Panacibacter microcysteis: one gene and its partner. The protein of the gene in region 2 binds, or shares a complex with, the protein of the main gene of each other region. Links are inferred from orthologs where the notes say so. Each region holds a gene or a part of one and is shown on either strand. Other genes may lie near its edges.

Region 1 (3,883 bases), on a different replicon or contig from region 2:
CAATTCCTGCGAGCAATACGCCAGGTTATTTTACAGCAGAAACAACCCGGGGCTCAGACGGCAGCGTAAGACTTAATACGAATGGCACAAACATCTCCAGCATAGTGTTAAGGGTTTTTCTAAGAGGTATGCCTGGTGTAAATCCCACAAATACCCAGGCTTCATGGGGGCCCACAAACGGAGGTGTTGACGGGTATGTTGGCGATGTATTTACACTGTCAGCTACGTTACCGACTTACAATATTACCGGCACCGTTTATAATGATGCAGATGGCATGACCAATAACATTATTGACGGCACTGCTACACGCTATGCAGGCGGTACCACGCAGCTCTATGTTAACCTCGTCGATAACAACAACAATGTTTATGCCTCCACTGCTGTTAGCAGTACTGGTACCTATACATTTGCCAACGTCGTTGCTGCTGCCGGCTATAAACTTGTACTCTCTACCAGCAATGCGGTTACCACAGCCTCACTGCCCGCCGCATGGGCTTACACCGGGGAAAAAGAAGGTTCTGGTACCGGCAGTGATGGTACACCCAATGGTATATTGCCACTCGGCGTTCTCACTGCTGATGTAACTACAAGATTTGGTATCAGAAACTGTTCCTCGCCACCTGCCGTTACTGCCGCTGCAGGCACTGCACTTTACTGTGCACAGTCTGCAACCTCTCCCATACAACTTACTGCCACTCCCACCGGCGGACAAGCCCCTTACACTTATGCCTGGACAGGCAGTGGTATTTCCAACGCCACTATTCAAAACCCTACTGCCACTCCCGCTGCTGCAGGATCGTATACCGTGGCTATCACTGATGCGCTCGGCTGTAAGGCCTCCGCTTCTACAGGAAACATTACATACGATAATACTGTTCCTTCCATTTCCTGGAGTTGTGGTACTAACCCTGCATGGTTAAGGCTAAATGAAACCAATGGCACTACCTGGTACTGGACAACTGCATCCGGTGGTAAATTCTATCCTAACAATACCTATAACCCTGCACAGGATGCTACTACTTCTGCCTTGCAGCAACCTTATATTAAAGTTGCAGGGCCTTATACTGTAAAAATCACCAGTGTTAACGGTTGTACCAGTTCCGGCACTATTAACATGAGTGCCACGCCTGCAGGCTGTGCCACAGTGCTCGCAGATGAACACATCAGGCTTACCGCTGCATGGGCGGGTAATAACAATGTACTCGTAAAATGGAACACCCCACTAACAAACATCAGCAACTTTACCATTCAAAGAAGTACCAACGGTACAAACTTTACCGATATTGGCACCACTGAATACACGCAGCCTTCTGCTTACAGTTTTACTGATGTACGCATACCTGCCGGTTGCAGCAAACTGTGGTACAGGGTAAAAGCTACAGACCACAATGGCAGGGAAAACTTTAGCAGCGCAGCATCCTTAAACTGCAACGGCATTTCTGCGGGTAATATCTTTGTTGCCCCTAACCCGGTAGTAAATAAACAGTTTACCCTAAACTATAAAGTACCGGTTACAGGCAAACTAAACTACGAGCTTCTTTCTGTTGATGGCAAACGCATATTGGCAGGCATACTTGAAAACCCGGCACCAGGTGAAACAGCAAGCAAAACAATCGTATTACCTCCGCTTGAAAAAGGCTTGTATTTTTTAAGGGTAAGCAATCAACAATGGATCAGTAAAACAGTAAAGTTGATGATAGGCGAGTAAAATTCCGAAGTCTCATAAACAAAGGATATAAGGCGAAAGATTCATCAATGTGAAAGATATCTGATGCTGCAGACAATATGCGTCGGTTACTTCCCGATACAAAACTTGCTGAATATATAATCCAACATGTCTTCATTCGTTACCTGGCCGGTTATTTCGCCGAGATAATGCAGGCAACGCCTTATATCCAAAGCAAGCAGATCACTTGCCAGGTTATTGTTCATGCCCAGTCTTATATCTTCCAGGGAGGTTGCAACTTCTTTTAGTGCATGGTAATGGCGTGCATTCGTAACAATACTGCTTTCCGTTTGTATTTTGCCATGCAATACCGCATCTGTCATACGCTCTTTCAATGTTTCCGTATGTAAGCCGTCTTTTGCGGAAATAAAAATAATCTTGTCATAATGACCAAATATCCGGCGCCCTTCCGCGTCGTTCAGCCTGTCAATTTTGTTGGCCACCAATATATAGTTAAGAGATTGGGCCTTCATTTCCTGCACACGTGTTTCTATCTCGTCCGCATCATCCTGCACATCAAAAATGTATAATACAAGATCTGCCTGTTTCATTTTTTCTATACTGCGTTCTATGCCTGCCGTTTCAATGATGTCGCTGGTGTGTTTACGTATACCTGCTGTATCAATCAACCGGAACAATATGCCATCAATGTTCAGCACTTCTTCAATCGTATCCCTGGTGGTGCCCGGTATATCGCTTACTATTGCACGATTCTCATTCAACAAAGCATTCAGTAATGTAGACTTCCCGGCGTTTGGCTTGCCAATAATCGCAACACTTACGCCGTTCTTAATTACATTGCCCAACTGAAAAGAGCTAATCAGTTTGTGTACAGCTAATGCAGCTTCATTAACCACAGCATACAATGCAGACCTGTCTGCAAATTCCACATCTTCCTGAGAAAAATCCAGCTCTAGTTCTATCAGCGCGGCAAACTTCAGCAACTGCTCCCTCACGGCCTTTAACGCACCCGAAAAGCCACCACGCATGCTGCCGAGTGCTGCACGCTTAGATGCTTCGGTATTGCTCGCTATAAGATCAGCAACGGCTTCAGCCTGTGCAAGATCCAATTTACCATTTAAGAATGCCCGCTGCGTAAACTCGCCCGGTTTTGCCAGTCTTGCACCATTACTGGTAATCGCCTGCAACACCTGTTGCAAAATGTAGTTTGATCCGTGACAGGATATTTCAATCACATCTTCACCGGTATAAGATCTTGGCTCTTTAAATACTGCAACAACCGCTTCATCCAGCACTGTTTCATTATGCTTAAGCAGTCCTACATGCAGGGTATGCGACGGTTGAAGGGATATTTTTTTAGCAGGAAAAATGTTATCTGCAATGGCTAATGCGGCTTTACCACTTATCCTTATTACACCAATCGCACCAACACCAGGCGGTGTTGCCAGTGCGGCAATTGTATCGTCCCAACCAGTAAATTGTGTATGCATAATGAGTGTGCAAAAATAATGCATCGCCTACAACTCTTTGCTGCAGTTAAAAAACAACAGGTGATGCAAAAAATAAAAACTGACATGCTTTATTTTTTTTGGGAACCGGCAAAGGTTTTTATGGCATCGCCGGTTGTGTCACTCACTTGTACTGATGGTTTTTATGGCGGCTGCAGCGTTGTGTTTCGGCAATGTTCTTTCTATAATAAGTATCTTAAAAACGACAGGTGGCTTAAACAAAGCCTTCTTCACAACACAGTTTGAAGACCGGAAGATGGTATAACCGCAGCGCTACAGTCGCCATAAAAGTGGAACCCTGAACCGAGCGTGGCAACAGGCGATGCCACAACGAACTAAAGCCTGCTACCAAAAATACTCTTTTACAAAAGCCTGTTCGGTATATAAAAATGCTTACTCGGTATTTTTTTAAGCTGATAGTAAAATATAAAGTTGATCTTTAATTAAAGGAAATACCGGCTTTTTTTTACGCAAGACATAGCCAAAACAAACTTTTTATTTGAATTCACTACCGCAGATGGACGAATTAAAACGAAGCATAATAAGGTCTATGACCTATTTTGATATTTTTCATTACCCCATGACTTCGGCGGAAATAAGAGCGCACCTGGACATGCCGTGTACAGAACAGGAACTTGCCGGCGCACTTGCTGCTCTCATGAAAGAAAAAATACTTTTTAAAACACA
Region 2 (4,948 bases):
ATGATCGGAACCTTTTGCCTGCTTAGCTATACCAAAATACGGGCACCTTTTATTGTATTTACCTGCCTGTTGATTGGCTGGCTCAACAATTACTTCCTGTAATAACCGGAGTGAATGATTTCTTTTTCTACTACATCCGGAACCAGGTATTTGATTGATTTTCCTTGCCTTATATAATTTCTGATCATAGTAGACGAAATCTGAAGTAATGGCGCGTCTGCCAGCACCGTGATGTTTGGTGCTGCTGATTCTACCTCGAACCCTGGCCTTGTATAAACAACCAGGTTATTTTGTGAGAGCAGTTTATCCGCATTTTTCCATTTATGTATATTCTGAAAACTATCTGAACCCATAATTACCGAAAATTCGTCGGACCGATTTTTTTCTCTAAGATAAGCCATCGTATCGATTGTGTAAGAGGGGCGTGGTAGCCTGAATTCCACATCTGAACTGGTAAATGCAAGGTTTTCTTCGGTCGCAATTCTTACCAGGTGTAGCCTGTCGTATTCGTTTAGCAGCGAATGACTTTGTTTTAGGGGGTTTTGTGGAGAAACAATAAACCAGATTTTCTTAAGATCGGTATTATTCATTACGTGACTGGCAATAATAAGGTGACCAATATGAATGGGATTAAAAGACCCAAAGTACAAGCCGATTTTCATAAGCAAAATATAAAAAGCTATTAGTCAACTTCTTCTACAAAAATTTGATCTGCCTCGTTCAATCTTAAGCTCAGGTTGTAACCTGCTACACTTACTGATATGGGATCACCTAATGGTGCCACTTGTTCTACCCCTATTATCTCGCCTGGAATACAGCCCATTTCCATCAATTTTATAAATATTTCATCTTTTTCAAAAGACTTAATAATAGCCTTTTTTCCAATCCCTATTTCAGATAATCGTTTCATCTGCACAAAGGTAGATGAGCTTATAAGTCTTTTATTACGAATTTTGGAAGTCTAAATAATACACGATTGGGTAAAGTCTATTTTCATTCAGCCGACAGGAAACTTACTGTCAACAGCAAGACAGGTATAAAGAGAGCCGCCAACAATATTTTTGAAGAAGAAATGATGGTTTTAAATCGTATTGATTATATATTCTGTTCAGACCAGTTTTTACTGCAGATCAACAGGGATTTCCTGCAACACGATTATTTCACTGATATCATCACTTTTGACCTTTCAGACACACCCGGTATAACAGGTGAAGTATATATAAGTGTGGATAGAGTAAAAGAAAATGCAGTAGTGCATAGAACCAGCTTTCTAGATGAAGTGCTCCGTGTTATTTTCCACGGAGCACTTCATTTATGCGGATACAAAGACAAAAAGACCCCAGAACAAAAATTAATGCGTGCCCGGGAAGATTACTATATTAATAAGTTCCACGTGGAACGCGAAAAATTGAACCTTTAACAAGTTTCACGTGGAACAAGCTGTATTGTTGATCTATAATATCTTTGCCCTTCAAATTATTATATGTTCCAGGATTATGATGTGATAGTGGTTGGTGCAGGTCATGCTGGGTGTGAAGCCGCAGCCTCAGCTGCAAACCTCGGCAGTAAAGTCTTACTCATTACCATGAATATGCAAACCATTGCCCAGATGAGTTGCAACCCTGCGATGGGTGGAATAGCAAAAGGCCAAATCGTCAGAGAAATCGATGCGATGGGTGGTTACAGCGGTATTGTTACAGATAAAAGTATGTTGCAGTTTCGCATGCTCAATAAAAGCAAAGGCCCTGCAATGTGGAGCCCTAGAGCACAGAGCGACAGGATGATGTTTGCCGGAGCCTGGAGGGAAATGCTAGAACAAACACCCAATGTTGATTTTTACCAGGACATGGTGAAATCAATTGTTTTGAAAGGTGGAATGGCATGTGGTGTGATAACTGGATTAGGTCACACAATCTTATCCAAAGCAGTCGTAGTTACCAGCGGAACTTTTTTAAACGGTATTATCCATATAGGTGAAAAACAGTTTGGCGGGGGAAGGGTTGCTGAAAAAGCGGCAACAGGAATAACTGAACAATTAATTGCATATGGGTTCGAAAGCGATCGCCTGAAAACCGGAACCCCGCCGAGGGTAGATGGAAGATCGCTTGATTATTCTAAAATGGAAGAACAACGGGGCGATGATGAAATCATTGGTTTCTCGTACCTGAATACTGAAAAACTTCACCCATCAAAACAACGAAGCTGTTATATAACTTACACCAGCCAAAAAGTGCATGATATATTAAAGACGGGGTTTGACCGTAGCCCTATGTTCGCTGGTAGAATTGACGGCGTAGGCCCTCGCTACTGCCCAAGCATTGAAGACAAAATTAACCGCTTTGCGGAGCGGGACCGGCATCAGCTTTTTGTAGAGCCGGAAGGCTTCAATACGGTTGAAATCTATGTTAACGGATTTTCTACATCATTACCCGAAGAAGTTCAATACGAAGCACTTCGTAATATTGAAGGTTTTGAAACTGCAAAGATTTTCAGACCGGGTTATGCAATCGAATACGACTACTTTCCACCTACACAGCTCACTCATTCGCTTGAAACAAAGTTGGTTCAAAACTTATTTTTTGCTGGACAGGTAAACGGAACAACCGGATACGAAGAAGCCGCCTGCCAGGGATTTATGGCAGGTATAAACGCCCATCAAAAAATTAACAATCTTGAACCATTTATCCTGAAGCGCAGTGAAGCTTATATTGGCGTTTTGATAGACGACCTTATTAGTAAAGGAACAGAAGAGCCTTACCGTATGTTTACCAGCAGGGCAGAATACAGAACCTTGTTAAGACAAGATAACGCAGATCTAAGGCTTACCGAAAAAAGTTACCGTCTTGGCCTTGCATCGCAAGATCGCATGGAAAGAGTAAATGATAAGCAGGCATCTGTTAGGGCAATACACGATTACCTGAAAAATATATACGTTGATACCGCAGAAGCGAATAATTACCTGGCGGGTATTAATTCTGCACTGTTGACTGAGAAACAAAAGGCATCCAAAATTCTCTTACGCCCAGATGTAGACATTAACGCACTAATCGATGGAGTACCCAAATTAAGTTTCTTAAAAGAAAAGTATTCCGCAGAATCTCTTGAACAGTCTGAAATACAAATAAAGTATGAACGCTATATTGAAAAAGAACAAGATCTTGTGCTTCGTATGTCAACAATGGAAGAACAAATAATTCCAGATTCTTTCAACTATGATAAAGTTTCTGCGCTTAGTAACGAAGCGTTGCAAAAGTTTAAAAAGATAAAGCCGAGAACGTTAGGACAAGCCGGCAGAATAAGTGGTGTAAACCCAAGCGATGTGCAGATATTAATGGTCTACATGGGCAGGTAATACTAGCATGCGACTTTCATTCAATACAATAATACAAAAATTGACAGGCCTGGTAAACAACCTGTCTAAAAACTAAATTCGGGTTAAATAGGTTTACACATTATTTGGTATCCTCTTATTAATCTTAATATTACACGCAAATAAACTTTGTTGAAAAGATTACTACACTTTTCTTTTTTACTGGCGTTTACATTACTTGCCACATGTAGTTTTGGCCAGCTTACATTACATGGTACCGTGTATGATTACTTTTCAAAAAGACCGCTTGATGCAGTAACCATCCAGAGCTCTTCCGGCAGGTATGCCATTTCTGATTCTACCGGAAAATTTACTATACCCGTTTCCAAAAAAGATTCTGTATGGTTTTCCTATCTCTCAAAAAATACCATGAAGTATCCTATAGATACTATCAGGAACCTGCTGAATTTTGAAATAGCTCTTTATGTAGATGCTGCCTGGCTTCCTGAGATAAAAATCCGCAATAAAAATTATAAACAGGATTCAATTGCCAACCGCCAGGAATACGCAAAGGTTTTCAATTTCAGGAAACCAACTGTAAGAATAACATCGCCGTCGCCAAATAGCTATACGCCCGGTTCTGTTACGGCAGGACTCGATATAAACGAATTCATCAACATGTTTCGTTTCAGGAGGAACAGGCAATTACTGTCTATGCAACAAAGACTGGAAGAACAGGAAAAAGAAAAGTATGTAAACCACCGCTATACAAAATACCTTGTCGGCAAATTAACGCAACTGAAAGATCATGAGCTGGATTCATTTATAAATCTCAGTAAACCCTCTTACGATCTGCTTCTTTACATGAATGATCTTGAACTGGGTTATTATATTCAACAGATATACACACTCTACAAAAACGGCGGCCGCATACAGGATATGTTGAAACCGGAAGAAAATTAAGATACCGGCAGCAGTTTTTCATGGCATCACCTGTTGCGTCGCAATCACTTCATCGGTTGGATTATATGGCAGCATTTAGCCCCCTAAACCTGCAGCCTTACTAATATCAAGCATACGTTGAATGGGTTTAAGAGCTGCCACACGCAGGTTTTCATCCATCAGTATTTCCGGCTCTTCGTACTCCATACACAAATAAAGTTTCTCCAGCGTGTTCAGTTTCATATGCGGGCAATCATTACATGCACATGCATTATCTGGTGGTGCAGGAATAAAAGTTTTCTCCGGTGCATCTTTTTGCATCTGGTGCAAAATACCTGTTTCCGTTGCCACAATAAACGTATTGGCATTATCCGCAACAGCGTATTTCAATAGTTGTGTTGTACTTCCAATAAAATCAGCAATTTTCAATATGCTATCCTCACACTCAGGATGAGCTATCAGTTTGGCCTCAGGGTGCCTCATTTTCAGCCTTGTTATCTTTTCCAGGCTGAATATCTCATGCACCATGCAGGCGCCATTCCAGAGCAGCATATTGCGTCCTATCTGCTTGTTGAGATAAGCACCGAGGTTTTTATCAGGTGCAAAAATGATTGGCTGATCTGCAGGTACACTTTCAATGATCTTTTGTGCATTGCTGCTTGTACAAATAATATCACTCAAAGCTTTTATATCAGC

Evidence for each region.
Region 1: the proteins of mnmG (region 2) and mnmE are in contact, whole or in part, in a solved structure (PDB 9HIP), measured with the Escherichia coli proteins. The link is inferred for Panacibacter microcysteis from one-to-one orthologs.

Annotation. Positions count from the first base shown.
Region 1 is NZ_JADWYR010000002.1:655,174-659,056, reverse strand. What follows is about bases 988-3,883. They hold mnmE (tRNA uridine-5-carboxymethylaminomethyl(34) synthesis GTPase MnmE), read right to left. Parts: upstream 3,179-3,883; coding sequence 1,796-3,178; downstream 988-1,795. Other genes in these bases: I5907_RS14670 (nucleotidyltransferase family protein), read left to right, coding at 3,696-3,883; I5907_RS14680 (T9SS type A sorting domain-containing protein), read left to right, coding at 988-1,709. In the rest of the region: more of I5907_RS14680, read left to right, coding at 1-987. UniProt on the Escherichia coli protein: Exhibits a very high intrinsic GTPase hydrolysis rate. Involved in the addition of a carboxymethylaminomethyl (cmnm) group at the wobble position (U34) of certain tRNAs, forming tRNA-cmnm(5)s(2)U34.
Region 2 is NZ_JADWYR010000001.1:1,459,657-1,464,604, forward strand. What follows is about bases 955-3,929. They hold mnmG (tRNA uridine-5-carboxymethylaminomethyl(34) synthesis enzyme MnmG), read left to right. Parts: upstream 955-1,507; coding sequence 1,508-3,352; downstream 3,353-3,929. Other genes in these bases: ybeY (rRNA maturation RNase YbeY), read left to right, coding at 977-1,420; I5907_RS05905 (hypothetical protein), read left to right, coding at 3,503-3,929. Outside these bases: chrA (chromate efflux transporter), read left to right, coding at 1-102; nadD (nicotinate (nicotinamide) nucleotide adenylyltransferase), read right to left, coding at 90-662; I5907_RS05890 (FeoA family protein), read right to left, coding at 683-910; more of I5907_RS05905, read left to right, coding at 3,930-4,273; quinolinate synthase NadA, read right to left, coding at 4,349-4,948. UniProt on the Escherichia coli protein: NAD-binding protein involved in the addition of a carboxymethylaminomethyl (cmnm) group at the wobble position (U34) of certain tRNAs, forming tRNA-cmnm(5)s(2)U34.